DNA from 4 places in the Sinomonas soli genome. Region 1 is predicted to be linked to each of the others. Evidence: riboswitches for the same ligand, from Rfam matches in the RefSeq annotation. Region 1 holds a riboswitch; each other region holds the start of a gene.
The links. Region 1 has a riboswitch for S-adenosylmethionine ahead of acs (acetate--CoA ligase). Riboswitches for the same ligand answer to the same signal wherever they lie in the genome.

Region 1 (7,035 bases):
ACGGCGGCGGGGCGGCCGTCGCGGTCGTGGCACCGCCGAGGGCGAGGGCGGCCGCGAGGACGACGGCGGTGCTGGCCGCCCGCGCCCTCGGGGAGCGGACGGGGCGCGGGCAGACAGGGCGGTACCGCATGGAGACCTCCAGGGAAGCAGTGACCCCGCCCACTATGGTCTATGTCACACCACGTGACAAGGAGGTCACACCCGCGTCACTCGACAGCATGGAGGCCGCCTGCCACGATCGTGGTCATGAGCTCCAGTGCGCCTGCCGACCCGCGGCTGCGGGACCTGGCCCTGCTGCGGCGCGTGCGGGACCGCATCGACAGGGAGTACGCCGAGCCGCTCAACGTCGAGGCGCTCGCGCGCGGCATCCACGTCTCGGCCGGCCACCTGAGCCGCCAGTTCCGTGCCGCCTACGGCGAGTCCGTCTACCAGTACCTGATGACCCGGCGCATCGAGCGGGCCATGGCGCTGCTGCGCGTCGGCGCGCCCAGCGTCACCGAGGTCTGCTTCGCCGTCGGCTTCTCCTCGCTGGGCACGTTCAGCACCCGCTTCGCCGAGCTGGTCGGGGTCCCGCCGAGCGTGTACCGCGACCAGGGCACCGACGTCAGTGCGGGCATGCTCCCGTGCATCGCCAAGCAGGTCACCAGACCGGTCAGGAATCAAGAAGCACGGCTCCCGGCGGCGTACGTACCGTGAAGCCATGGAACTCACCATTCATGCAAGCGCCCTCCCCCACACCGATCCCGAGGCGTCCCTGGCGTTCTACCGGGATGCCCTCGGCTTCGAGGTCCGCCAGGACGTGGGCCGGGGAACGATGCGCTGGATCACGGTCGGGCCCGTCGGCCAGCCCAGCACGTCCATCCTCCTCGCGCCGCCCGCCACGGATCCCGGCATCACCGAGGACGAGCGGCGCACCATCGCGGAGATGATGGCCAAGGGCACCTACGGGTGGATCCTGCTGGCCACGCCCAACCTCGACGAGGTGTTCGAGAAGGTCCAGGCCACCGACGCCGACGTGGTGCAGGAGCCCACCCTGCAGCCCTACGGCCTGCGCGACTGCGCCTTCCGCGACCCGGCCGGCAACCTCGTCCGCATCCAAGAGCTGCGCTGATGTGCCACCCCGCGTGGGCTCCGGCCCGCGCGCCCGCGCCGTGCCCGCGCGAGCTCGTGCGGGTGCGGCGCCTCCGGGATCTGATCGACCGGGACGACGCGAGGAGGGTCCGGGCCGCGCACGACGGCGCCCGGCGGCTCCCGCTCGACGTCGCGGCCTTCGCCCTCGCCGCGTGCTCCGGCATCCCCGCTGCCCAGCTCACGCGCGAGTTCACGTGCGCGTACGGAGTGTCGCCGGAGGAGTACGCCTCGGCCGGGGCCCTGAGGCGCTGGGCCTCCCTCGGGATGTCCGCGGCCTCCGCCGCCTCCGCGGAGAGGAAATGCCCTGCGCTTCGGTCATTGCCCCGGCCTTCAGCGCAGGGCTGTGACCGAAGCGCAGGGCATATGGGGGGCGCCTGCGGATCCGGGGTCTGCTCAGGGTGAACCCTGAGGACACGCACGGCGGCCGCCGCCCATAATGGGACGGTGACCATCCCCGGCAACGCCCCTCGGCGGAATCCCTACCGGGACCCCAGCGCCTACTGGCCGGACGGGGTCCCGCCCGACGCGGCCGCGTCCGGCCGCGGGCTGGACGGCCTCCTGCCGGACGGCAGCCGCCGCGGCGAGGTCGTCCGCGCTGGAGGCGGCCCGGCGTCGGCCGCCCCCGCCCCACAGCGGCGGGCATCCGAGCGGAGGCCGCCGAAGCCCGTCTCCCGGCTCGCGACCGGCCTGGGCGGGGTCGCGCTCGGTCTCGGCATCCTGGCCCTGACCCTCGGCGCCGTCCCGTGGATCGGCGCCTTCCTCGCCGCCGGCCCCCTCCTGGGCTCGGCCTTCGCCGCGTGGGGATCCTTCGCCCGCTCCAAGGTGCGGGCGGCGCGGGTGTCTGCGATGGCGGTCGCGGGGGTCGCCCTGAGCGCGCTGCACGTGCTCATGCTCTTCGTGCGCTGACCGTCTGCAGTCCGGGCCCGCTCGGTCAGTCGTCGCTGCGCGCCTCGCGCCGGCGGGCGCTGAGCAGCTCGGCCTCCGGGCGCCCGGCGACGAAGCGTTCGACGGCGTCGAGCACCTCCACCGCGTGCGCCCGGTCCGCGCTCACGAGGGCGGCGCCGATCAGCGCCCGCCGATGCAGGTCCAGGTCCCCGACCTCGGCCGCGGAGAGATCGAACCGGCGGCGCAGCTCCGCGACGATCGGCCGCACCAGGGAGCGCTTCTCCTTGAGCGAGTGCACGTCGCCGAGGAGCAGGTCGAATTCGATCCAGGCGATCCACATGCGCCCATTGTCCAGCGGGGAACACCCGCGCTGTAGGGACATGACCCCTCAACGCTGGGACATGACCCCTCAACCCTAGGGGGCCGGGGGTGGGGACGCCGGGGATGGGTACCGCGGGGAGGGCCTCAGAGGACGCCTAGGCGGGCGAGGCGCCTCCGGGCGGCGGCCTCGCTCGGCGCCATCGGGCCGAGGGCACGGCCGACGACGCCGAGCGTCGCCTTCGCGGCGCCGGCCAGCGGCAGCGGCACGGGCCCGAGCCGGGGGCGCGAGAGCCCCAGCAGCTCCAGATGCCGCGGCGGAAGCGTGTCGAGGACCGCGCCGAAGAGCAGCGCGTAGCCGGGCTTCAGGAGCGGATCGAGCGGCGGCCGCCGGATGAAGGCGACCACGTCGTCGACGCGGGGTCCGCCGGAGAGCTGCCCCGCGGCGTCGTACGCCCTGATGCGGTCGGCGAGGGCCGCCTCGGTGCGGGGCGGGTCCGCGATGCCCATGAGCTCGCCGGCCGTGGCCCACTCCGCCACGTACCGGTCGGCGCCGCCGGGAACGGGCCCGTGGAAGGCCTCGTAGCTGCGCAGGAACGCGTCGGTGAAGGCGATGTGGACCCACTCGGCCAGGGCCGGATCGTTGGCGGAGTACTGCTCATAGTCGCCGCGCGGGGACACGTAGGTGCCGGTCACCGGCTCGTGAATCCGGCGCACCCACGCGCAGGCGGCCTTCGCGGCCGCGGTGTCGCCGTACGTCACGGAGAAGATCCAGCGGATGGTCCCGGCGAGGCGGCCGAGGGGGTCCGCGCGGTAGTTGGAATGGTCCACGACGCCGGCCAGGACGCCGGGATGGAGGGCTTGGGTGAGCAGGGCCCGGATGCCCGCGGCGATCGTGGACATCGAGCCATGCACCGCCCAGACGGTGGAGTCAGGCGGGAAGAAGCCCGCGTCGTCGCCGTCCTCGAGCGCGGTCTCCCACGCCGGGACGGTCTCCGACTCGCCGGCGAAGGTCAGACGGAGGCGCTGCCGCAGCGGCCCGAGCACATCGAGGGACACCCCTCCAGAGTACGTCGCGGTACGGGTGTGCCGGGGCCCCCTCCGTAGAGGCGGAGCCGGGGCCCCGGCAGCCCGTGGCTGTACGCCGTCGGCCTACTTCGCCCAGTACACGTGGTTGGTCAGGGGGAGGAAGCCGTCCTGGTCCGAGATGCTGGCCACCTCGCCGATCAGGATGACGTGGTCCCCTGCGTCCACCCGCTGCCAGAGACGACACTCAACGCGCGGGACATCGTGGGCCACGATCGGGGAACCCAGCACGCCGGGCTCCCAGGCGAGGCCCGCGAACTTGTCCGTCCCCTTCGCCGCGAACCGCTGCACGAGGTCCCGGCGGGACTCGGACAGGATGTGCACGGCGTAGTTTTCGGTGCTGATCCAGGTCGCGAACGAGCTCGACTTCTTGTCCACCGCCCACGAGACGAGCGGCGGATCCAGGCTGATCGACGTGAACGAGTTGCTCACGAGGCCGGCGAGGGTGCCGCCGTCCGAGGTGGTGATGACGGCGATCCCCGTGGCCCAGCACCCCATGGCGCGGCGCAGGTCGGCACCGGTCACAAGGTCGAGCGGGGTCGCAGTCATGGGTTCCTCCAGCGAAACGGCCGGACGCCCGCGGTCCCGGGCGCCGTACTTGCCGCGGATGTCCACCGCGGCCGGATCCTCATCTGGGGCACCCCACTACGGGAGAGGGTTGCCGCCCGGCCAGCCAGAGCTACGCGCCGGGACTCTTGATCCTGTCTTCCACCCTACGGAAGGCGCCTCGGGGGCGTCCACCATCCGCCGCCGGAGGGGGACACAGAACGAAACATTGATGTTTGTTACGCGGTGGCCGCGCCCTCTTTTGCCCCACTTGCGCCGGGCGCGCAACAGTGAGGTGACCATCCCGAGCGGCTGAGAGACCTGGCTCCCTGACGCCGCAGCAACCATGGCCCCGCCCGCGGGACACCGGTGCTACCGCCAGGACCGATGGAGCGAGAACCATGACTTCTGTCCTCGAGACCCACACGCCTGCCTCCGCCGCGGAGGCCGCCCCGCAGACGGATCCCGGACGCATCGCGTTCTGGGAGGACGCCGCGCGGCGCCTCACATGGGAACGGGGATGGGACACCGCCCACACCTGGGTGCCCGCGGACGCCGAGGCGGACGAGCCGCCCGTGATCCGCTGGTTCGAGGGCGGGACCCTGAACGCCGCCGTGAACTGCGCCGACCGGCATGTGGCCGCCGGGCGCGGTGACAAGGTCGCCCTGCACTTCGAGGGCGAGCCCGGCGACCGCGTCACCGTCACCTACGCGGACCTGGCGCGCCGGGTCGCCCAGGCCGCGAACGCGCTGCTCGCGCTCGGCGTCGGCAAAGGCGACCGCGTGGTCATCTACCTGCCCGTGCTCGTCGAGACCGTGGTGATCACGCTCGCGTGCGCCCGGATCGGCGCGGTGCACTCGCTCGTGTTCGGCGGCTTCTCCGCCGAAGCCCTGCGCTTCCGGGTCGAGGACACCGGCGCGAAGCTGCTCGTCACCACCGATGGCCAGCACCGCCGCGGCACCGCCGTGCCGGTCAAGGACAATGCCGACGCCGCGGTGCGCGGCGGAGCGGCCGGCGGGGACAACGCCGTCGAACATGTCCTGGTGATCCGCCGGACGGGCTCCGAGATCGCGTGGACGCCGGGTCGCGACGTGTGGTGGCACGAGCTCGTCGACGCGCAGCCGGACACGCACGAGGCGGAGGCGTTCGACGCCGAGACGCCGCTGTTCATCATGTACACCTCCGGGACCACGGGGAAGCCCAAGGGCCTGGTCCACACGACCGGCGGCTACCTCACGCAGGCGTCATGGAGCCACGAGTACCTCTTCGCGAACCCGGACCCGACGCTGCGGGACGCGGACGTGCACTGGTGCACCGCGGACCTCGCCTGGGTCACGGCGCACACCTACGAGATCTACGGCCCGCTCTCCAACGGCGTCACGCAGGTGATCTTCGAGGGCACACCCAACACGCCGCACCCGGGCCGCCACTTCGAGATCATCCAGCGCTACGGCGTCACAAGCTACTACACCGCGCCCACCCTGGTGCGTTCCCTCATGGGCTGGTTCCCGGACGGGGTGCCCGCGGAGTACGACTTCTCCTCGGTCCGGGTCTGCGGCACCGTGGGCGAGGCGGTCAACCCGGAGGCGTGGCGGTGGCTGCGCTCGACGGTCGGCCGCGGCGAGGCGCCGATGGTGGACACGTGGTGGCAGTCCGAAACCGGCTCGACGGTGCTGTCGCCGCGGCAGACGGCGACGACGTTCAAGCCCGGGTGTGCCACTACGGCGCTGCCCGGCCTCGCCACGGCCATCGTGGACGACGCCGGCACCCCGGTCCCGCCGGGCGTGCAGGGGAACATCGTGGTCACCGCGACCGGTCCCGCCATGGCGCGGACGGTCTGGGGCAATCCCCAGCGGTACCTGGACTCCTACTGGCGCAAGTACGCCGCTCAGGGCTGGTTCTTGGCCGGCGACGGCGCGAAGTACGACGCCGACGGCGACACCTGGATCCTCGGCCGCACCGACGACGTCCTCAACGTCTCGGGGCACCGGCTCTCCACGATCGAGATCGAGTCGGCGCTCGTCTCGCATCCGGCCGTGGTCGAGGCGGGCGTCTGCCCCGTGGCGGATGCGGTGACGGGGCATGCGGTGGCGGCATTCGTCGTCGTCAATCCGGACGCGGCGGCGGCACTCGAGACGGACCTGGCCACGGCCCTGCGCGCGCACGTGGCGCAGGAGATCGGCCCGATCGCCAAGCCGCGCGAGATCGTCGTGGTGCCGGACGTGCCCAAGACGCGCTCGGGGAAGATCATGCGCCGCCTGCTCACGCAGCTGTTCGAGGGCACCCCGCTCGGGGACACGACGAGCCTGCAGAACGAGCCGTGCATCGCCGAGATCGCCAAGGTCCTCGCCGCCCGGTGAGCGCGCATCGGGGTCGCCAGAGACCCCGCAAGGCGATGCCAGAGACCCCGCAACCATTCAGATGGGTTGAGGGGTCTCTGGCGCGGTGTTGAGGGGTCTGTGGCGTCCCCGGATCAGACCGCGGCGGCCTCGAGCTCGCCGGCGCGGACCTTCGCGAACGCGGCGGTCCAGGAGACGAGCTGATCGAGCATGGGGTCCACCGATGCAGCCTGCAGATCCGTCGGCTTGAACACCGAGAAGTCCTCGAAGTCGCTGAAGAGGGAGAACATCCCGGTCTTCTGGACGTGCGCGACCTGCAGCTCGGACAGCACCCCACGCAAGTGCTCGACCGCCCTCGCGCCCATCGCCGAGCCATAGCCGACGATGCCCGCGGCCTTGTTGGCCCACTCGGCGTTGAGGAACGACAGCGCGTTCGCAAGGGCCGGCGCGGTCGAGTGGTTGTACTCGGGCGTGACGAAAACGTAGCCGTCGAACTCGGCGATCTTCGCGGCCCAGGCCTTCGTGTGCTCACCCTGGTAGTTGCCGTACGCGGCGGGATAGGCCTCGTCGAGCAGCGGCAGGCTGGAGTCGGCGATGTCCACGAGCTCGAAGGAGGCGTCGCCGCGCTGGTTCGCGCGCGCAACGAGCCACTCCGCCACCTGCCGGTTGTTGCGGCCCGGGCGGGTGCTGCCGGTCACCACGGCGATGCGCGGGTCGCCCGCACCCACGA
Region 2 (7,035 bases), on a different contig from region 1:
GGCCGCGGGGAACCAGTGGCTGATGAGCACCAGGATCGCGGGCCAGATGCCGGCCTCCGCCACGCCGAGGAAGAAGCGGACAACGAGCAGCTCCCCGAAGTTCTGGATGAAGCCGCCGAGGACCGCCAGGACGCCCCAGACGAGGATCATGATGCCGACGAACTTCTTGGCGCTCCAGCGCTCGGCCAAGTGGCCGCCGGGAATCTGGAGCGTCAGGTAGCCGATGAAGAAGATCCCCGCGGCCAGACCCTGCTGGGCAGCGTCGATGCCCAGGTCCTTATGGAGCCCGTTCAGGGCGAACCCGATGTTGGTCCGGTCCATGAACGAGATGATGTAGACGATGATTGCCACCGGGATCAGGCGCGTCCAGCGCTTTCTGCCGACGGCGCCGTGGACAGCTTCGGCCACGATAGCCTCCTCTTTCCTATAGGATATACCCCCTTTTTCACGCTAGGCGTGGTGTGGATCACTGTCAAGGGGTGCGGGTCCTACGGCGGGGGGAGACGGCGCCGGGTGGCCTTGGTCTCGCTGCGGCGCTTTTTGGACTCGAGGCGGCGGACCTGGGAGCCCCGGGTGGGGCGCGTTGCGCGGCGGGCGGGTCCGGGCGGCAGGAGCGCCTCGGACAGCAGCGCGACCAGACGGGCCCGGGCCGCCTCGCGGTTGCGCAGCTGGGAGCGCTCGCCGGAGGCGACGATGCTCAGCCGGCCCCCCACGAGCCGGCCGGCCAGCCGGGCGAGGACGCGCTCGCGCTGGGTGTCCGAGAAGGACGCGCTCGCGCCGGGGTCGAAGAGCAGTTCCACCCGGCTGTCGGTCGTGTTGACGCCCTGGCCGCCCGGGCCGCTCGAGCGGCTGAACCGCTCCACGAGTTCGGAGGCCGGGATGGTGACCCCGCACCGCGCGCCGGGCTGCGGCGGCACCCTGAGGTCCCTGCCACGAGCGTCCATGGGCCCATTCTCCGGCACGGCGGGAGGAAGTCCGGCTCCGCTCAGCCGCCGTGGCGCAGGAGGCGCTTGAGCAGCGGCCGGTAGAGCAGCGGGGCGACCGCGCCGGCCGCCCAGCTCCCGACCCGCCCGAGGCGGGCCACGCCCAACTCCTGCGACCAGCGAACGGTCGAGCCGCCGTCGTGCGCGGAGACGGTGAGGTCCACCGCGCCCAGCACGAGCGGGCCCCCCTTGACGATCCTGGCCCGGCCGGGCGCCGAGTCGGTGGGCGGCGTGATCGACTCGATGGTCATGGTGTCGTCGAAGCCGACCGGGCCCACGGCGGTGCGCCCGGTGAAGAGGTGCCCGGCATGGAGCTCGTCGGCCGTGGCCAGTCCCCGGGTGATGCGCGTGAACGGGATGAACCGGTCATGCCCGCGCAGGTCGAGCACCCGTGCCCACGCCTCGCGGGCGGAGAGGGGCGTGGTGATGACGATCTCGAAGTGCCGCACGCCGCTCAGCCGCCGTGGGTGAGCGCCCGCTCGAGGTCCCCGATCAGGTCTCCGACGTCCTCGAGCCCCACCGAGAGCCGCAGCACGCCGTCGCCGAGCCCGATCGCCGCGCGCCCCTCAGGGCCCATGGCCCGGTGGGTCGTCGTAGCGGGGTGGGTGATGAGGGACTTCGAGTCGCCGAGGTTGTTGGAGATGTCGATGACCTGCAGCCCGTTGAGGAGGCGGAAGGCCGCCTCCTTGCCCCGGCCCTCGGGGGCATCCAGCTCGAAGGTGATGACGGTTCCGCCGGCGCTCATCTGCTTCTTCGCGAGCTCGTACTGCGGGTGCGAGGCGAGATGCGGGTACTTGACCCAGCGGACCTCGGGCCGCGCCTCGAGCCATTCGGCGATCGCGAGGGCACTCGCCGAGGAGTGCCGCACGCGCAGCCCCATCGTCTCCAGGCCCTTGGAGAGCACCCAGGCGTTGAAGGCCGAGAGCGCGGGGCCCGTGTGGCGCATGAGGTTCTTCACCGGCCCGTCGATGAACTCCTTCGTGCCGAGCACGGCGCCGCCGAGCACGCGGCCCTGACCGTCGATGTGCTTGGTGCCGGAGTACACGATGACGTCGGCGCCGAAGTCGAGGCTGCGCTGGAGCAGGGGGGTGGCGAAGACGTTGTCGACGACGACCTTCGCGCCCGCGGCATGCGCGAGGTCCGCGACGGCCTGGATGTCCACGAGCTCCTGCATCGGATTCGACGGGGACTCGAAGAACACGGCGGTGGCGGGCCGCGAGAGCGCCTCGCGCCACTGGTCCAGATCGGGGCCGTCCACGAACACCGTCTCGACGCCCCAGCGGGGGAGGATCTCATTGAGGATCACGAAGCACGAGCCGAACAGGCTGCGCGCCGCGACGACCCGGTCCCCGGCTCCCAGCAGGGCCGCCAGCGCGGTGAACACCGCGGACATCCCGGACGCGGTCGCGAAGCACGCCTCGGTGCCCTCGAGCAGCCGGAGCCGCTCCTGGAAGGTCGCGACCGAGGGGTTGCCGTAGCGCGAGTAGACGAACCGCTCCTCCTCGCCGGTGAAGGCCCGCTCGGCGGCCTCGGCGGAGGGGTAGACGAACCCGGAGGTGAGGAAGAGCGCCTCGGAGGTCTCCTGGAACTCGGTGCGCAGGAGTCCGCCCCGCACCGCCTGCGTGTCCTCGCTCCAGCCGGCGGCGTTGATGTCAAAGCTCACGGAAGTCTTCAGTCCTGTCCAAGGTTGGTCGGCAGCCCGCGGTTCTTCCAGCCGTTCACGGTCCGCTCGCCGTCGGGCCCGGGCACGCCCTCGAAGCCCTCGAGGACGCTGTAGGCGGTGAACCCGAGGTTGGTGGCGACGGCGGCCGCGGCCGCGGAGCGGTGGCCCGAGCGGCACAGGAACAGCAGCGGGGTGGTCCTGTCGTCGGGGCCCTGGAGTTCGAGCTCCATGACGAAGTCCGGGTTGGGGATCCCGCCCTCGAACACCCAGGGGATGAAGAGCGGATCGTTCTCGGTGCCCTTGGTGTCGGGGATGCCCACGTGGGCCCACTCCTCCTCGGTGCGCACGTCCACGAGCACGGCCTCGCCGCTCGCGAGCTTGGCCCAGGCCTCCTCGGGGGTGAGGTCGCCGGCGTAGCTCACGCGTGGCCCTCGCCCTCGTACTCAAGGGAGTCGACGGCGGAGGCCACCGCGGCGTCTGCGCGGGCCACCGTGTGGGGCAGGACCACGGCCTGGGCCACGATGACGTCCGTGCCGTTGAAGGTCGCGGCGGGGCTGCCGTGGAGCACGTACCCGTCGGCGAGGGCCTGGGAGATCTTGGCGCAGAACTCGCGGGTGTCCGGGCCGGTCAGGAGCCGGTAGGCCAGCTTCTCCTCGGCGGGCCCGCCGGGGGCCGCCGGGTCGTTGAGCGGAGTGGTCGCGGCTGCCGCCGCGGTCTGCTCGGTCGCAGTATCGGGCATGACGGGGCTCCTTCGGGCTTGCGTATCGAGAACGAATGCCGAGTAGTCACCTGAGGCACCCCGCCGCCTGGAGGGTTGCCGGCCAGCTAAGTCAGGGCTTGGCACTGGCGCTCATTACTCTTCGATCGAACGTAGCACGGGGCACCGTGGCCGACCATGGGACTGCGGTAACGATTGGCAATATGCCGATTCGGGCGGCCCCGCGCGGTCCGGAGCGCCCACCGTGGAGGGTCAGAAGATGGACCAGCCGGTGCGGTCGGCGAGCTCCGCGAGGGCGGCGGTGCCCGCGAGGGAGTTGCCGTGGGCATCGAGGCGCGGGCTCCACACGCAGATGGAGCAGACGCCGGGCACCACGGTGAGGATGCCGCCGCCCACCCCGCTCTTGCTGGGCAGCCCGACGCGGTAGGCGAACTCCCCGGCGGCGTCGTACATCCCGCACGTGAGCATGACGGCGCCGATCCGCTTGGCGGCCGAGGCGGAGACGACCCTCCCCGAGGGGCCGACGCCGTCGTTGGCCAGGAAGAGGCCCGCGCGGGCCACATCGGCGCAGGACATCTCGATCGAGCACTGGCGGACGTAGTGGCGGACCACATCGCTGGGGCGATTGCGGAGGTTGCCGAGGTCGGCGAGGAAGTGGGCCAGGGCGAAGTTCCGCTCGCTCCTGGCCAACTCGGATTCGAAGGCCTCCGCATGCACCGCGCCCCCTCCGGCCGGGCCGGAGAGCAGCCCGAGCACCTGGTCGCTGGCATCCGGGAAGGCGTCGAGGAGGTGGTCGGTGACCACGAGCGCGCCCGCATTGATGAAGGGATTGCGGGGGATGCCCCCCTCGGCCTCGAGCTGGACGAGCGAGTTGAAGGCGGTCCCCGAGGGCTCGCGGAGGACCCGGGACCACAGGCCCGGGCCGTCCTCGTGCCCGAGGGCCAGGGCCAGCGAGAACACCTTCGAGATGCTCTGGATCAGGAACGGCTCCCCGGCATCCCCGGCCGTGAGGACCTCTCCCGAGACCATGGCCACGGCGATGCCGAAGTGCCTGAAGTCGGCTGCGGCCAGATGCGGGATGTGGCCGGGGACAGAGCCCTGGACGCGGGTGGGACGGAACTCGTGGACGAGGTCCTGGAGGAGGCCGCCGAGCGCGTCGGGGTCGACTCCGGCGCTGCGCCGGGCCTGGAGGAGGGCCGGGCCGCCGCTCATCGCCCGCTCCCGGCGCCGTCGAGCTCGCCGCGGTGCCACAGGCCCAGGTGGAGCTGGGCGATCGTGGCGTGGGCGGGGTTGCCGAGGTCCAGGCCGGTGAGGCGCTCGGCCTTGCCGACCCGGTAGTAGACGGTGTTCCTGTGGACCTGCATGGCCTGGGCGCAGGCGGAGACGTCCATCGAGGCCCTGAAGTAGCTCTCGAGCGTCTCCGCGAGCTCCGCGTCGGTCAGCAGGAGGTCCGTGAGCGCGCGGTGCCTGAATCCGGAGGAGGCGAAGCGGGCGATGGCCTCGTGGAGGAGGACCTCGGTCTCGACGTCCTCGATCGACGCGACCTGCAGGCCGCCGTCGCGCACGAGGCAGTCCAGGACGGCCGCCGCCTCCGCCCGGGAGCCGTGCAGCGTGGCCACGCCGGGGACGATCCGGCCGATGGCCACGAAGGCCACGGCCCCCAGATGGCGGCGCGCGTCCGCTACGATCAGGCCCGCGAGCGAGCGCAGCGCGGCGGTGGCCGTGCGCGGGGCCAGGCTGGGCACCACCACGGCCGTGTGGCCCTCGTGCTGCCCCACGATCGAGGACGCCTTGAACGCGGCGGCGTGCAGCGCGACGAGGTCGGCGAGCTGCCCGTGGACGAGTTCGGCGTCCTCGGCGAGGGCGTCGGGGCGGGACAGGCCGACCAGGAGCAGGCACGAGGGCGTGTCGACCGCCACGCCGAGGGTCCTGGCGGCCGCGGCTGCCTCTGCCGGGCCAGACAGCAGACGGCCGATCCGGTCCTCGTGCATGGTGACCGACTGCTGGTTCCGGTAGCGGATCAGTTCCGATGCCGCGCGCCGGGCCGCGCCCGTCAGCGCGTAGACCACGTCGTCGCCGAAGCCCGAGCCGGTCTCCTGGAGCCAGATGTAGCCCATGATCCGCTCGCCGGCGAAGATGGCGATCGCGGCCCGCTCGCGCAGCTGCTGGTCGGGGCTGGCCGGCACGCGGACGACGCCGCGGCTGCGGTGCATCTCGCGGTAGGCGCCGAGGTCCTTGAGCATGAGCTCGTACTCGCGGGGCCCGCGCCGGGTCAGGATGGAGGCCTTGCGGAGCTCGTCGATGTTGTTCGAGAGCGTCGAGTACGCGAGGACCCTGTTCGCGGCGTCCTCGATCACCACATGGCTCGACGTGACCCTTGCGGTGGTCTGGGCGAGGGCGAACAGGTCCTCCTCGAGCAGCGCCATCGCCGCAGGCTGCGGCTCGGCGTCGTCGAGGCGGGACTTGGCGACCGAGAGGATCTGGTCCCAGGGCGCGTCCGGGGCGATGAGCAGCAGGCCGACGCCGCCGGCCCTGCACAGCTCCTCGAGCTCCGGCGCCTGCTCCTCCGAGGCCTTGACCGCGAGCGCCGTGGGCGCCGCGCCGACCAGGCGCCTCACGGCCGGCAGGGCGGCGCGGCCACGTGCCCCGACGAGGCACACCAGGGCCGCGCGCACCTCGGGCTGCTCATCGGTGTCCTCGGCGTCCAGCATGAGGACCCGTCCGACGGAGGGGTCTGCCCCTGCCGCGTCGAGCCCGAGTCGTGCCCATCCCGCCGGAAGCTCCGCGAGGATGTCATTGATCGTTCGGCTCACTGCCTCTTCCTTGAAGCGCTCCCGGCCCCCGCAGAGGCCCATGACCCGCACCATGCTAGGCGGCCCGCGGGGCACGGCGTGTGGGTCCGGGCACAGGAACGGGCGCCTCACCTTGTGCGCGGCGACAAGGAGTGCCGCCGCGCCCGGCTGCGCGGGCGGTTCACAGCCCGCTGGCAACTCGGTAGTGTCGCGCGTGTGGACGAGAACTACGAAGTCATCGTGGTCGGCGGAGGGTTCGCGGGCGTGGCAGCTGCCCAGACACTCGGGCGCAAGGGCGTGCGGGTCCTCCTGATCGACAAGAATCCCTACCACCAGTTCCAGCCGCTCCTGTACCAGGTCGCGACCGTGCAGCTCGGCGTCTCGGAGGTGGCGCGCTCCCTGCGCGACATCTTCCGCAGCCAGCCCAACGTGCGCGTGCTGGTCGAGGAGGTCACGTCCGTGGACCCGGCCGCGAAGCGGGTCACCACCTCGGACGGCAAGGTGCACGAGGGGCGCTTCCTCGTGCTCGCCTCCGGCGCGGAGGCGAACTTCTTCAACACCCCCGGGGCGGAGGAACGCACCTACCCGCTGTACTCGGTGGACGACGCCGTGAGCCTCGGCGGGGCGCTCTCGAACGCCCTCGAGGCGGCAGACCGGGCGGACGACGGCACGGAGTTGAACTTCGTGGTGATCGGCGGCGGCCCCACGGGCGTGGAGACGGCGGGGGCGATGGCCGAGACGGTCAAGTACGTCCTCGGCGACTACTTCTCCCCGCGGCTCGCCAGCCGGTGCCGGGTTCACCTCGTGGACATGATCCCGAACGTGCTCAACGCCTTCTCGGACAAGTCGAAGCAGTACGCCGCCCGCCGGCTGGAGGGG
Region 3 (7,035 bases), on a different contig from region 1:
CACCGTCTGCGGCGGCGATCGCATCACAGGTGCGGACCTCGCCGACACGAGCGAGCTCGCCCCGACCGTCGCGGCGCTGTGCGCCCTCGCGGACTCGCCCTCACGCCTCACCGGCATCGCGCACCTGCGGGGCCACGAGACCGACCGGCTCGCGGCCCTCGTGGCCGAGATCACGAGGCTGGGCGGGGACGCCGAGGAGACCGAGGACGGACTGGTCATCAGGCCTGCGCCGCTGCACGGCGGCGTCGTGCACTCGTACGCGGACCACCGCATGGCCACGGCAGGGGCCATCCTGGGCCTCGCCGTGCCCGGCGTCGAGGTCGAGGACATCGCCACGACCGCCAAGACCATGCCGGAATTCCCCGAGATGTGGGCGCGCATGCTGGGCCAGCACGCGCAGGCGGGGGCCACCTCGTAGCATGGGGCAGCGCGAGTGGGACGAGAGCGATGTCCGCGTCCGCCCGAACAAGCGCGGGAGCCGGCCGCGCACCAAGGACCGGCCGAGCCACGACGACGCGGTCGTGGGCCGCATCGTCACGGTCGACCGTGGGCGCTACACGGCGGTCCTCGACGAGGACACGCCCCAGGAGCGGGTGGTGATCGCCGCGCGTGCCCGGGAGCTGCGCCGCACGCCGGTGGTGCCCGGCGACTTCGTCGGCCTCGTCGGCGACGTGAGCGGCCGCCCCGATACGCTCGCACGGCTCGTCCGGATCGAGGAGCGCTCGACCGTCCTGCGGCGCAGCGCCGATGACACCGACCCCATCGAGCGCGTCGTCGTGGCGAACGCGGACCAGCTCGTGATCGTGGTCGCCGCCGCCAATCCGGAGCCCCGCACCGGATTCATCGACCGCGCCCTCGTCGCGGCCTATGACGCGGGGATCGAGCCGCTCCTGCTCGTGACGAAGGCGGACCTGAAGGATCCCGCCGCGCTCCTGGCCAACTACCGGCTCCTGCCCCTCACCGTCGTGGTGAGCCGCACCGCCGAGGAGACCGCAGCGGGCATGCAGCCCGAGGAGGGCCGCTCGGCCACGCTCGACAAGGAGGCCGTCGACCGGCTCCGCGCGCAGCTCGAGGGCCATGTCACCGTGCTCCTGGGCCACTCGGGCGTGGGCAAGTCGACCATGGTCAACGCGCTCACCGGCGCAGACCGCGCCACGGGCGGCGTCAACGCGGTGACCGGGCGCGGCCGGCACACCTCCTCCTCGGCGCTCGCGCTGCGCCTCGCGGACGCCCCGCCCGGCAGCTGGATCATCGACACGCCCGGCATCCGCTCCTTCGGGCTCGCGCACGTGGACCCGGACCGGATCCTGCACGCCTTCGGCGACCTCGAGCCGGGGATCGAGGCGTGCGAGCGCGGCTGCCGGCATGACGCGGCGGCGGTGCACTGCGGCCTCGACGCGTGGGTGGCGCGCGGCCACGCGGGCGACGCCGGCCCGGCCCGCCTCGCGTCGCTGCGCCGCCTCCTCGGGGCAGGACCGCGCGAGGAGGCGGCGGAGGAGAAGGAGCTCGGGGTCTAGGCGCTGCCCCGCCTACGCTGCGCCTCGCGGCTGTGGCGCGCCCCACGGGATAGCGTGGGGTCCATGACCTCAGCGACCGAGACCTCCTACAACGACGACCTCCGCCTCGCCCATGTCCTGGCGGACTCGGTCGACGCCCAGACGATGGAGCGGTTCAAGGCCCTCGACCTGAAGGTGGAGACGAAGCCGGACCTCACCCCGGTCACCGATGCCGACCGCGCCGCCGAGGAGTCGATCCGCGGCCAGCTCTCCCGCTCGCGGCCGCGCGACGCGGTGGTGGGCGAGGAGTTCGGCACCACGGGGCACGGGTCGCGGCGCTGGATCATCGACCCGATCGACGGCACCAAGAACTTCGTCCGGGGCGTACCCGTGTGGGCCACCCTGATTGCCCTGGCCGACGGCGACGAGATCGTGGTCGGCGTGGTCAGCGCCCCGGCCCTCGGGCGGCGGTGGTGGGCGGCCAGGGGCACCGGCGCCTACACCGGGCGGTCCCTCGCCTCGGCGACGCGGCTGAAGGTCTCCGACGTGTCGAAGCTGCAGGACGCCTCCCTGTCCTACTCCTCGCTCTCCGGCTGGAGGGAGCGCGGCAGCCTCGAGGACTTCATCGGCCTGACCGACGAGGTCTGGCGCACCCGGGCCTACGGGGACTTCTGGTCCTACTGCCTCGTCGCCGAGGGCGCCGTCGACATCGCCACCGAGCCCGAGCTCGCGCTCTACGACATGGCAGCGCTCGTGCCGATCGTCACCGAGGCCGGCGGGCGCTTCACCTCGCTCGACGGGCAGGACGGCCCGTGGGGCGGCAACGCGCTCGCGACGAACGGCATCCTGCACTCCGAGGTGCTCGAGAAGCTCAGCCCGGGCCGCGACGACCTGCTGCAGAGATGACGCGGGCCGACGCCCCCGGCGCGCGCCGGTCACCGTTCGTCACACTGGCCTGCCCCGGCCCGGTCGGCGTGCGCGCCCCGGCGGCGGTGCCCTAGGGTCTTTCCCAAGGTCACGAGTGCCAGCGCGAAACCCCGGTTTGCTGGCCGGCAACCCTCCCTGACGCGGCGGGGTGCCCCGGGTGACGACCGGGCCGGTCCGGAGCGGACACGGCAAGCGCGGACCCGAGGGTCCCTCGTTCGTGAGGAACGCCGATGAGCACTGTCCTGTCCCCCACCGCCGCCGCTTCCGGGCTGAGCGCCCGGTACCCGGACGCGCTCGAGCCGCTCGCCGCCGTCGTCGGCGCCGATCTCGCCGCGCCCCTCGTGGGCGGCGGGAGCGTCCGGTACGCGAACCTCGACTACGCGGCGTCGGCCCCTGCCCTGGCCGAGGTCGCCGACTACCTCACCGAAGTGCTGCCCTTCTACGCCAGCGTGCACCGCGGCGCCGGCTACGCGTCGCAGATCAGCACGAGCGTCTACGAGAACGCCCGCGGGATCGTGCGCGGCTTCGTCGGGGCGAGGCCCGACGACGCGGTCGTGTTCACGCGCAACACCACCGACTCCCTCAACCTCCTCGCCGGCTGCGTCCCGCCCGGCCTCGACGTCCTCTACCTCGACATCGAGCACCACGCGAACCTCCTGCCCTGGCAGGGGCGCCCGCACCGCAGCGTCGTCGCCGCGGACACGGTCGCCGAGACGCTCGGGCGCCTCGGTGCCGAGCTCGCCCGGGGCGGGGTGGGCCTGCTCGCCGTCACGGGCGCCTCCAACGTCACCGGCGAGGTCCTGCCCCTCGCCGAGCTCGCCTCCCTCGCCCACCGCCACGGCGCGAGGATCCTCGTCGACGCCGCGCAGCTCGCCCCGCACCGCCGGATCCGCATGGCCGGCGGCCCCGCCTCCGGGACGGACATCGACTACCTCGCATTCTCGGGCCACAAGCTCTACGCCCCCTTCGGCAGCGGCGTGCTCGTGGGCCGCCCCGACTGGCTCGACGCCGGCCGCCCGCACCTCGCCGGCGGGGGCGCGGTCAGCGAGGTGCGGCTCGAATCCGTGGCCTGGGCGGCCGGCCCCGCCCGCCACGAGGCCGGTTCCCCCAACGTCCTCGGCGCCGCGACGCTCGCCCGCGCCGCCCAGGCACTCGGCTCCCTTGACCCCGCTGCGTGGGCGCGGCACGAGGAGCAGCTGCGCGCCGCGCTCGTGGAGGGGCTGGAGACGGTCGACGGCGTCGGCGTCCACCGGCTCTTCGCCGACGCACCGTCGGCGATCGGCGTGGTGAACTTCTCGGTCGCCGGCTACGACGCGGGCCTCGCGGCCGCCTACCTCTCTGCCGAGCACGGCATCGGCGTGCGCGACGGGAGGTTCTGCGCCCACCCTGCCCTGACCCGGCTGGGCCTGCCCGCGGGGTCGCTGCGGGCCAGCTTCGGCGTCGGGTCGAGGCTCGAGGACGTCGAGCGGCTCGTCGCGGCGGTCCGGCAGCTCGTGGAGGTGGGGCTGGGCATCGACTACGCGATCGACGCCGGGCGCTGGGTGCCGGCCCGGGACACCCGCCCGTTCCCCGACTGGGCGCCGAACACGCCGGGCACCGCGGGGGCCGCGCCGTGCACCCCCGGCGACTGAACGGCGTCGTCCGCGCACCGTAGAGTGGTGAGCCGGAATCCTCTGGGAGGACTAGGGCTCGGGAGGGACTATGGGACGGGGCGGGCCGAAGTTCGACGATGCCCGGCGGCGTGAGCTCGCCGGGGCCTTCGCCGCAGGCGGCGAGCACTACGAGCGGGTCCGCCCGGGCTATCCGGTGCAGGCGGCCGACTGGATCGTGCCGGACGGGGCGCGCACCGCGGTGGACCTCGGCGCCGGGACCGGCAAGTTCACCGAGCTGCTCGTCGCCCGGGGCCTCGCCGTGACGGCCGTGGACCCGTCCGCGGACATGCTGGCCCAGCTCGCCGCCAGGCTGCCCTCCGTCACGTGCGTCGCCGCGCCCGCCGAGAGGACGGGACTGCCGCCCGCCTCGACAGACGTGGTGGTCGCTGCGCAGGCCTGGCACTGGTTCGATACGGCTGCCGCGACCCGCGAGGCGGCCCGGCTGCTCCGTCCGGGCGGCCGGGCCGGGCTCGTATGGAACCAGCTCGACACGCGCATCCCCTGGGTCCACCGGCTCTCCCGGATCATGCATGCCGGCGACGTCCACAAGCCCGACTACCAGCCGCCGTCCGGTCCCGAGCTGCACGGCTGGGAGCCGCTCGTGATCGCGTGGGAGGATCCGATCACCCCCGAGGGCATCGTGGAGCTGACCAAGTCCCGCAGCTACTACCTGCGGGCCTCGGAGAAGCACCGGCGCAGGGTCGAGGACAATCTGGCGTGGTACCTCTTCGAGCACCTCGGCCACTCCCCCGGCGAGACCCTTGCCCTGCCGTACATCACCCAGGCATGGCGGGCCACGGAGGCGCCCGGCTGAGGCGCCTCGCAGCGCGCCTCCCCGGGGGCAGCCTTGCGGGGCGCAGCTCCGCTCCCTAGTATTTAGGTGTACCGAACAATTATGTTTGGCGCGTCTAAGCGCCAGCACGTGCTGGCGAGGAGGCCGGTCGACGGTGGACAGGACGCTGAGGGCCGCGGAGCGCACGGGCGCGGGCCGCTCCCGCTGGCCCCTGCTCCTGGGGACTCTCGGGCCCGCCTTCGTCGCCTCGGTGGCGTACGTGGATCCGGGCAACGTCGCGGCGAACCTGACCGCCGGCGCACGCTACGGCTACCTGCTCATGTGGGTCCTCGTCCTGGCCAACCTCATGGCGATGCTCGTCCAGTACCTCTCCGCGAAGCTCGGGGTCGTCACGGGCCGCACGCTCCCAGAACTCCTCGGCAGCCGCCTCCGGCCCGGCCCCCGCCGGCTGTACTGGGCGCAGGCCGAGATCGTCGCGCTCGCCACGGACCTCGCCGAGGTCGTAGGCGGGGCGCTCGCGCTGCAGCTCCTGTTCAGGATCCCGCTCCCCGTGGGCGCCGTGATCGTCGGCGTCGTCTCGATGGGTATCCTCGCGATCCAGGACTTCCGCACCCAGCAGCGGTTCGAGCTGGCGATCGTCGCGCTCCTCGCCGTCATCGCGCTCGGCTTCCTCGCCGGACTCGCCCTCAGGCCTCCTTCGCCGGCCGGCATGGCCGGCGGGCTCGTGCCCCGGTTCGACGGCCCCGACTCGGTCCTGCTCGCCGCCTCGATGCTGGGCGCCACCGTGATGCCCCACGCGATCTACGTCCACTCCGCGCTCTCGCGCGACCGCCACCGCGGCGACGCCGACGGCCACCCCGGCGCCCCCGCCATCCGGCGCCTCCTGCACGGAACCCGGGTGGACGTGGTCGCCGCCCTCGGTGTGGCCGGCGTCGTGAACATCGGCATGCTCCTCCTCGCCGCCGCCACCCTCGGCGGCACCGAGGGCACGGACTCGATCGAGGGAGCGCACGCGGCGATCGAGAGGGCGCTCGGCCCTGCGGTGGGCATCGTCTTCGCCGTGGGGCTCCTCGCCAGCGGCCTCGCGTCCACCGCCGTGGGCTCCTACGCCGGTGCGACGATCATGCAGGGCCTGCTCCAGCGGCGCATCCCGCTCGTGCTCCGCCGGGCCATCACCCTCGTCCCCTCGGTCCTGGTCCTCGCCCTCGGCGTGGACCCCACCTGGGCCCTTGTCGTGAGCCAGGCGGTGCTGAGCTTCGGCATCCCCTTCGCCCTCGTCCCGCTCATCCGGCTCAGCACCTCGGCCGCCGTCGTCGGGGACCACACCCTGCGGCCGCCGCTCGTGGTCGCCGCCTGGCTCAGCGCGGCACTGGTCATCGTGCTCAACCTCGCCCTGCTCTGGCTCACGGTCGGGCCCCTGCTCGGACGGTAGGGTGGGTGGCGTGAAAAGCCAGCTCTCCTCCTCCACAGAGGACTACGTGAAGACGATCTATGCCTTCACCGAGTGGCAGGACGCTCCCATCACGTCCTCGCAGCTCGCGGCACGGCTCGGCGTGGCGAACTCGTCGGTGTCGGAGATGGTCCGCAAGCTCAAGGACCTCGGGCTCGTGGACCACCGCCCGTACGGCGCCGTGCGGCTCACGGAGGAAGGGCGCCGCGTGGCGCTCACCATGGTCCGCAGGCACCGCCTGCTCGAGACCTTCCTGGTCAACGAGCTCGGGTACAGCTGGGACGAGGTGCACGTCGAGGCGGAGCTGCTCGAGCACGCGGTCTCCGACCTCTTCGTCGAGCGGCTCGCGGACAAGCTCGGGAACCCCGCCCGCGACCCGCACGGAGACCCGATCCCGACGGCGGAGGGAACCGTCCCCCACATCGACGCCCACCGCCTGCGCGAGCTGGATCCCGGGCACGCGGGACGCATCACGCGCATCAGCGACGAGAACCCCGATCTGCTCCGCTACCTGGCACAGGAGAGGATCTCCCTCGACACGGACGTGACCGTGGTGCGGCGCAAGCCGTTCGGCGGCCCGCTCGTGGTGCGCATCGACGACGGCGGCGCCTCGCGCGACTTCGACGTCGCGGACGAGGTGGCCGACGCCGTGTGGGTCCGCAGCGGCCATCCGCACCCGGGCTGCACGCTCGAGCCCGGCGCCTAGTACTTCGGCTG
Region 4 (7,035 bases), on a different contig from region 1:
TGGGCGGCTTCTGACCGCCCTGCGTTGAGGGGTCACCTCCCTGCGCTGAGAGGTCATGTCCCCGCCGCGATCGGCAGGGACATGACCCCTCACGCTTGGGACATGACCCCTCAGCTGTCAGGGGCCGGACAGCGCAGCCGCTAGGCCGTCGCGGGGACGACGCCGGCCACGCGCCTCGCCGGGTGGTCGGCGGCCAGGCGGGGCCCGGCGCCGAGGACGGTCTCGCGGAACGTCGCGCCCGGGGCTGCCTCGGCCAGGAGCCCGCGGCGGCGCAGCTCGGGCGTGACGAGCCGGGCGAACTCGAGCAGGTCGGCGGGGCGGACGGCCGAGGTCAGGTTGAACCCGTCGACGCCGCCCTCGACGGCGAAGCGCTCGAGAGCGTCCGCGACGGTGGCCGGGGAGCCCACGATCACGGGCCCGCGGCCGCCGATCGAGATGAACTTCGCGACCTCACGAAGGGTCCACGTGCGCTCCGGATCCAGCAGCGTGAACTGGGCCAGCGCGGACTGGTTGGCCTCGCTCCTGATATAGGTCAGCGGAGCGTCGTGGTCGAGCCCGGAGAGGTCCACCCCGGTCCACCCGGCGAACAGCGCGAGCGCCGCGTCGGTGTCCACGTAGGACTCGTAGTCGGCCAGCTTCGCTGCGGCCTCCTCGTCCGTCTCGGCCACGATGACGGTCGCGAGGTTGAACGCCTTCACCGAGTCCGGTGCGCGGCCGGCCGCGACGAGCTCCGCCCGCAGTCCGTCGGTGAACTTCTTCGCCTGCGCGGGCGTCGAGCTCGAGAAGAACACCGCCTCGGCGTGCTTCGCGGCGAACGCCTTCCCGCGGGCCGAGGCCCCGGCCTGGAACAGCAGGGGGGTCCGCTGCGGGGAGGCCCCGACCAAGGCGGGGCCGGGCACCCGGTAGGCGTCGCCGCCGTGCGCGATCCCCCGCACCCCGGCGGGGTTCGTGAAGACGTTCGCCACGGGGTCGGCGACCAGCGCGCCGTCGTCCACCGAGCCCTCCCACAGCTTGTAGGCGACGTCCATGAACTCCTCGGCCCGGTCGTACCGCTCGTCGTGCGGCACCTGCGTGTCGAGGCCGAGGTTCCGCGCCGCCGACTCCTGGTACGAGGTGACGATGTTCCACGCGAGCCGGCCGCCGGTGAGGTGGTCGAGCGTGCCGAACCTGCGGGCCAGCAGGTACGGGTGGTCGTAGGTGACCGAGGCGGTGACGCCGAAGCCGAGCCGCTCGGTCGCCGCCGCCAGCGCGGACACGATCAGCAGCGGGTCGAGGGCCGGGTACTGCACCCCACCGCGCACGGCGGCGTCGGCGCTGCCGCCGTAGACGTCGTACTGCCCGAGCACGTCCGCGAAGAAGATCCCGTGGAAGCCGCCGTCCTCGAGGGCCTTGGCGAGCTGCGTCCAGTAGCCGAGCTCGGCGAAGCGGTGGGCCTGCGAGTCGGGGTGCCGCCACAGGCCCGGCGACTGGTGCACCGGCACGAGCATCTCGAACGCATTCAGGAGCAGGGGCTTGGTCATGGGGTTCCTTCCGGGTTCGGGTGCGGTGGGCCGGGGCGGCGGCCGGCGGGCGGGTCTGCGGACGACGGCGGCCGGCGCCTCAGGCGCCCGCCCCGCCCTCCGCCGTGGCCGGCTGGGCGGCGCGCCGGCCGACCGGGTCCTTGGCGGCGAGTGCGGCCACGGTGGTGAGGACGCCGAGGACGGCGAACCAGCCGCACACAAGCCACGGCGTCCCGCCGCCGGCCTGGAGCAGGGCCGCGGCGACGAGCGGGGTGACGGCCGCGGAGAGCACGGTGCCGACCTGGTAGCCGAAGGACACCCCCGAGTAGCGCAGCTCGGTGGGGAACTGCTCGGCGAACCACGCGGCCTGCGGGCCGTAGATCGCATCGTGCAGGATATTCATCCCCACGAGCAGCACGAGCGGCAGGAAGGTCAGGCTGCCGTGGTCGAGGAACCAGAAGAACGGCCAGATGAGCACCACCACGCCCGCGGACGCAGCGACGGCGATGCGCCGGCGCCCGACGCGGTCCGAGAGCCAGCCCCAGAAGGGCCCCGAGAGCAGGCCGATGGCGGAGACGATGAGGATCGCGGCCAGGCCCGAGGTGGTGTCGTGGCGGCGGTCCTTGAGGTAGCCGAGGATGTACACGGTCATGAGCGTGTAGATGGCGGGCTGGACGAGGCGCATGCCGATGGTCACGAGGATCCCGCGCGGGTGCTCGCGCAGCACGCGCGCCACGGGGCGGGCCACGATGCCCTCGGAGTCCTTGACGGCCGTGAACTCCTCCGCGTCGGTCACGCCCAGGCGGATCCAGAGGCCGATGAGGACGAGGACGCCGGAGAGGAGGAACGGCAGCCGCCAGCCGAATGACTGGAACTGCTCGGGCGTGAGGAAGGCCTGGGTGAGCGCGTACGCGCCGGTGGCCAGGAGCATGCCGGCCGCCGAGCCGACCTGCGTGAACGAGCCGAACAGGCCCTTCCGCCCGGCCGGGGCGTGCTCGACCGAGAGCAGCGCGGAGCCGCCCCACTCGGCGCCGGCAGAGAGGCCCTGGATGAGCCGGAGTACCACGAGTCCCGCCACGGCGAGGATGCCGATGGAGGCATAGTTCGGCAGGACGCCGATGAGGGTGGAGGCGATGCCCATGGTCAGCAGGGAGGCCACGAGTAGGGCCTTGCGGCCGATCCGGTCCCCGAGGTGGCCGGAGATGACGCCGCCGAGGGGCCGCGCGATGAACCCGACCGCGTAGGTGGCGAATGAGGCCAGGACGCCGACGAGCGGGCTCGCGTCGGGGAAGAACTGCTTGTTGAACACGAGGGCCGAGGCCGTGCCGTAGAGGTAGAAGTCGTACCACTCGATGGTGGTGCCGACGAACGCGGAGGCGAGGATGCGGCGCTTGGCGCGCAGGGCGCTGCCGAGTCCCGGCTCGGTTCTCAGGAGGGTGGCCATGGAGGTCCTCTTCGGGTCGCGGCGCGAGGCTCGCTCAGGCGCCATACTTACGACGCCGGGGTCCCCGCGCCGTCGAATCCTCACCTGGGGCACCCCACTACAGCCGGAGGGTTGCCGTCCGGCAAGCCAGGGCTTGTTGCCGGAACTCTTGATTCTTCGCCCAGTCTGCCGGTGGGCTGCCCGCGGGACGAAAACGCGCCCGTCACGGAGGTTCACACAGGCCCCACCCGCCGTCTGGAGTTCAGTAGTCGGGGTTGCTCGGGATGATGAGCCCGGTCTCGTACCCGTAGACCACGGCCTGGACCCGGTCGCGCAGGTGCAGCTTCGTGAGGATCCGGCGCACATGGCTCTTCACAGTCGCCTCGGAGAGGAAGAACCGGTGCGCGATCTCAGCGTTGCTCAGGCCCTCGCAGATCGCCCGCAGGACCTCGAGCTCGCGTGGCGTCAGATCCTTCAGCAGGGGGTCCGGCGCGGTCCCCCCGTTGCCGCGCGCGGGCGCGCCGGCGCTGCGGACGTAGGTCTCGAGGAGGCGCTGGGTCACGCGGGGGCTCACGACGGCGTCCCCGCTCGCCACAAGGCGCACGGCCTGGACGAGTTCAGCCGGGGCCACGTCCTTGAGGAGGAACGCCGAGGCCCCGGCCTGGAGGCCGGAGAAGGCGTACTCATCGAGGTCGAACGTGGTGAGGATGATGACCCGGGCGGCGCTGTGGGCGGCCGCGATGCGGCGGGTTGCCTCGATGCCGTCCATGACGGGCATGCGCACGTCCATGAGCACGACGTCGGGCCGCAGCGATTCGGTGAGCTTTACGGCCTCGGCGCCGTTGCCCGCCTCGCCGACTACCTCGAGGTCCTCCTCGGACTCGAGGACGAGCCGGAAGCCCATCCGCAGGAGGGGCTGGTCGTCGACGAGGAGGAGCCGCAGGGACCCCTCGCCGTGCTGGTGTTCCGTCTCGCTCATGCGTCCCCCTCCGCCCGGTGCTGCTCGTCCCCATGCTGCTCGTCCCAGTGCAGCTCGGTCTCCACGGTCCATCCTCCCCCGGCCCGCGGTCCGGCGCGGAGGGTGCCGCCGTACAGCGCCGCGCGCTCGCGCATCCCCGCGATGCCGCCGCCCGTCCCGAGGCGGGGCTGCGCGCCGTCGGCCGCCGCGCCGTCGTTCTCGACCCGGATCCGCACGGTGCTGCCCTCCCTCGCCAGCCCGACCTCGGCGCGGGAGACACCGCGCCCGTACCGGAGCGCATTGGTCAGGGATTCCTGGACGATCCGGTAGACGGCGAGCTGGAAGGCCGGGTCCTTGGGCGGCGCGGCCCCGGTGAGGGTGAGGACGGCGGTGAGGCCGGCGGTCCGGAAGCCCGCGACGAGCGACTGGAGGCTCTCGGTCCCGGGGGCCGGGGCGAGGCTCGGGCCCGCCGCGGGCTCACGGAGCACCCCGAGGACGCGGCGCATGTCCGCCAGCGCTGTGCGCCCCGTCCGGGACAGCTCGCCGAGCACCTCCTGGGCGCGGTCCGGGTCCTTGGCGGCGATCTTCGCGGCGCCGTCGCTGAGGGCGACCATGACCGTGAGCGAGTGCGCGACGACGTCGTGCATCTCGCGGGCGATCCGGTTGCGCTCCTGGACCGAGGCCAGCTCGGCCCTGCGCATGGCCCACGCTCGGATCTCGGCCTGGTGCTCCCGGGTGCCGCGGACCCACGCCCCGAGACCGGTCGCGAGGACGTCCATCAGCAGCACGGAGACCGCCGCCACCAGGCCCACATAGCGGGCGTTCTCCGACGCCGCGGGCCCGCGGGGGCTGTAGACGAAGGCGTAGTAGGCCGAGGCGGGGACCGAGGCGAGCACGGAGGCGCCGAAGGCGATGAGTGCCGGGGCAGAGGCGGCCACGGCGTAGAGGGCGAAGAAGATCGCCGCGCTCATGACCGAACTGTTCGGGGACTGGTAGAGCAGGGCGGCGTCGATCGCGACGGTCACCACCAGCACGGCCCACGGCGACCGCCGCCGGCCCAGCAGGGCAGCCTGCTGGAGGGCCAGCAGGGCGAACTGCCACCAGTTCCCGTGGAGCGCGTACTCGGCGAAGAGCGGGGCCGCGAGGAACACGGCCGCGGCGACGACGATCCAGTCCATCGCCACCGGACGGTCCGCCAGGTACGCGCGGACGCGGCCCCGCCGTGGCGGGACCGCGAGGGCGAGCGCCTGCGCGCCGGGAGAGTGCACGGTCCTCCTAGACGTCCCGCTGCCTGAGCGTGGTGAAGGCAGCGAAGAGGAGCACCACCACGTAGGCGACGATGACCAGCGTGCCCTGCCAGGGCTCGAGGTACGCCGTGTTGAGCGGGTTGCCCGAGCCGGCCTCCATCATCGCGTTCGCGGCGTTCGTGGGGAGGTACTTGCGCGCCTCCTTGAAGAAGTCGTTCGGGATGAGCTGGAAGATGATCGGCAGGACGAACAGGGCCGCGACAAGGGTCACGATGGCCCCGGCCGAGTTCCGCAGGAGGGCGCCGAGGGAGAGGCCCATGAGGGCCACCGCCGCGACGTACGCTGCGCTCAGGAGCATGATGCGCTGGATGTCCCAGCTCGCCATGTCCAGGTGCAGGCTGTAGTTGCCGAGGATCGGCTGGGCTGCGAGGCCGCCGAGGAAGGCGCCGACGTAGGTGAGGACGAACCCGATGAGGATCGCGTACACGGCTTTGGCGGCGAGCACCGGCCAGCGCTTGGGGACGGCGGCGAAGGTGGCCCGGGACATGCCGGAGGTGAACTCCGCGCTGATGATGAGCACGGCCAGCGATCCGAGGATGAGCTGGGAGAACGAGACGCCGGCGACCGGGAGCTGCGGGAGGAGCGCCGAGACGTCGATGGCCTCTCGCGGGTTGGTCACGGTGCCGTTGTGCTGGGCCTGGGACACCTGGCCGAACCCCCAGGCCTGGAGGGCCGAGAACCCGACCATGAGCACCACGGAGCACAGCAGGAGGATCCGGGTTGACAGCAGCGAGAGGAGCTTGATGCGCTCGGAGTTGAGCACCCGGGGGAAGGTCGGGCCGCTGAGGGCCGGTGCCGCCGAGCGGCGGGCGTGCTGGACTGCGGTGCTCATCGGTTCGCCTCCTGGGTCTGGGCGGGGGTGCCCGCGGCGGTCTGGGCGGGTGCGGCGGGCCTGTGCCCGGCGTCGGGACGGTCGGAGCGGTACTCCACGTCATCCTTGGTGAGCTCGAGGTAGGCCTCCTCCAGGCTCGCCTGCAGCGGCGTGAGCTCGTAGACGAGGACGCCGGCGCCGAGCGCGGTCTGGGCGATCTCGCGCGGCTCGAGCCCGGAGACCTCGAGGAGCTCGCGTTCCTGGGTCTGGATGCTCACGCCCTCGCGGGCGAGGAGCGAGGCCAGCTGCTCGGGGCTGTCGGTGCGGACGCGGGTGCGGGCGCGGCCCTCGCCGTTGAGGATGTCCTGGATCGGGGCGTCCGCGATGATCTTCCCGCGGCCGATCACGATGAGGTGGTCCGCGGTCTGGGACATCTCGCTCATGAGGTGGCTAGAGAGGAAGACGGTGCGTCCCTCCGAGGCCAGGTACTTGACGAGGTTGCGGACCCACAGGACGCCTTCGGGGTCGAGGCCGTTGACGGGTTCGTCGAGCACCACGACCTGAGGGTCGCCGAGCAGCGCGGCGGCGATGCCGAGCCGCTGCCCCATGCCGAGGGAGAAGCCCTTGACCTTCTTGCGGGCCACGGCGCCGAGGCCGGTCATCTCGATGACCTCGCTGACGCGCGAGGTGGGGATGCCGTGCGTGGCCGCGAGGGCCCGCAGGTGGGTGTAGGCGGTGCGGCCGGGGTGCACGGCGCGGGCCTCGAGGAGGGCGCCGATCTCCCGCAGCGGCGCGCGGTGCTTCTCATACGGCTCGCCATTGACGGTCACGGTGCCGCGCGTGGGCGCGTCGAGGCCCATGATCATGCGCATCGTGGTCGACTTGCCGGCACCGTTGGGGCCGAGGAAGCCGGTGACGCGGCCGGGCTGGACGGTGAAGGTGACACCGTCCACTGCCGTCTTGTCGCCGTAGACCTTGGCCAGGTCTTGCGCCTGGATCATGACATTCCCCTTCGTGTTCGCATGGTTCCACGCTAG

Region 2: it holds a riboswitch for S-adenosylmethionine, as region 1 does, so the genes downstream of both, ACYVKZ_RS09620 (DUF1737 domain-containing protein) here and acs (acetate--CoA ligase) in region 1, are expected to answer to the same signal.
Region 3: it holds a riboswitch for S-adenosylmethionine, as region 1 does, so the genes downstream of both, ACYVKZ_RS01550 (aminotransferase class V-fold PLP-dependent enzyme) here and acs (acetate--CoA ligase) in region 1, are expected to answer to the same signal.
Region 4: it holds a riboswitch for S-adenosylmethionine, as region 1 does, so the genes downstream of both, ACYVKZ_RS13535 (MFS transporter) here and acs (acetate--CoA ligase) in region 1, are expected to answer to the same signal.

Annotation. Positions count from the first base shown of each region.
Region 1 covers NZ_BAAGSN010000006.1:381,885-388,919, forward strand. The annotation lists gene ACYVKZ_RS07400 (alpha-amylase family glycosyl hydrolase) at 1-130, opposite strand, end outside; gene ACYVKZ_RS07405 (helix-turn-helix transcriptional regulator) at 247-696, shown strand; gene ACYVKZ_RS07410 (VOC family protein) at 701-1,111, shown strand; gene ACYVKZ_RS07415 (hypothetical protein) at 1,576-2,037, shown strand; gene ACYVKZ_RS07420 (DUF503 domain-containing protein) at 2,063-2,356, opposite strand; gene ACYVKZ_RS07425 (oxygenase MpaB family protein) at 2,482-3,393, opposite strand; gene ACYVKZ_RS07430 (flavin reductase family protein) at 3,487-3,969, opposite strand; SAM riboswitch class IV at 4,010-4,121, opposite strand; SAM riboswitch class I at 4,263-4,360, shown strand; gene acs (acetate--CoA ligase) at 4,368-6,326, shown strand; gene ACYVKZ_RS07440 (NADPH-dependent FMN reductase) at 6,440-7,035, opposite strand, start outside.
Region 2 covers NZ_BAAGSN010000009.1:51,648-58,682, forward strand. The annotation lists gene ACYVKZ_RS09595 (MFS transporter) at 1-408, opposite strand, end outside; gene arfB (alternative ribosome rescue aminoacyl-tRNA hydrolase ArfB) at 489-944, opposite strand; gene ACYVKZ_RS09605 (SRPBCC family protein) at 986-1,432, opposite strand; gene ACYVKZ_RS09610 (O-succinylhomoserine sulfhydrylase) at 1,438-2,646, opposite strand; gene ACYVKZ_RS09615 (rhodanese-like domain-containing protein) at 2,655-3,068, opposite strand; gene ACYVKZ_RS09620 (DUF1737 domain-containing protein) at 3,065-3,385, opposite strand; SAM riboswitch class IV at 3,395-3,504, opposite strand; gene ACYVKZ_RS09625 (glutaminase) at 3,617-4,576, opposite strand; gene ACYVKZ_RS09630 (PucR family transcriptional regulator) at 4,573-6,177, opposite strand; gene ACYVKZ_RS09635 (NAD(P)/FAD-dependent oxidoreductase) at 6,373-7,035, shown strand, end outside.
Region 3 covers NZ_BAAGSN010000003.1:77,296-84,330, reverse strand. The annotation lists gene aroA (3-phosphoshikimate 1-carboxyvinyltransferase) at 1-418, shown strand, start outside; gene rsgA (ribosome small subunit-dependent GTPase A) at 420-1,517, shown strand; gene hisN (histidinol-phosphatase) at 1,581-2,402, shown strand; SAM riboswitch class IV at 2,510-2,624, shown strand; gene ACYVKZ_RS01550 (aminotransferase class V-fold PLP-dependent enzyme) at 2,654-4,054, shown strand; gene ACYVKZ_RS01545 (class I SAM-dependent methyltransferase) at 4,125-4,889, shown strand; gene ACYVKZ_RS01540 (Nramp family divalent metal transporter) at 5,023-6,300, shown strand; gene ACYVKZ_RS01535 (metal-dependent transcriptional regulator) at 6,311-7,024, shown strand; gene ACYVKZ_RS01530 (DUF2568 domain-containing protein) at 7,021-7,035, opposite strand, start outside.
Region 4 covers NZ_BAAGSN010000015.1:22,102-29,136, forward strand. The annotation lists gene ACYVKZ_RS13525 (S53 family peptidase) at 1-14, shown strand, start outside; gene ACYVKZ_RS13530 (LLM class flavin-dependent oxidoreductase) at 141-1,520, opposite strand; gene ACYVKZ_RS13535 (MFS transporter) at 1,600-2,943, opposite strand; SAM riboswitch class IV at 2,982-3,097, opposite strand; gene ACYVKZ_RS13540 (response regulator) at 3,185-3,901, opposite strand; gene ACYVKZ_RS13545 (sensor histidine kinase) at 3,898-5,148, opposite strand; gene ACYVKZ_RS13550 (ABC-2 transporter permease) at 5,156-6,019, opposite strand; gene ACYVKZ_RS13555 (ABC transporter ATP-binding protein) at 6,016-6,999, opposite strand.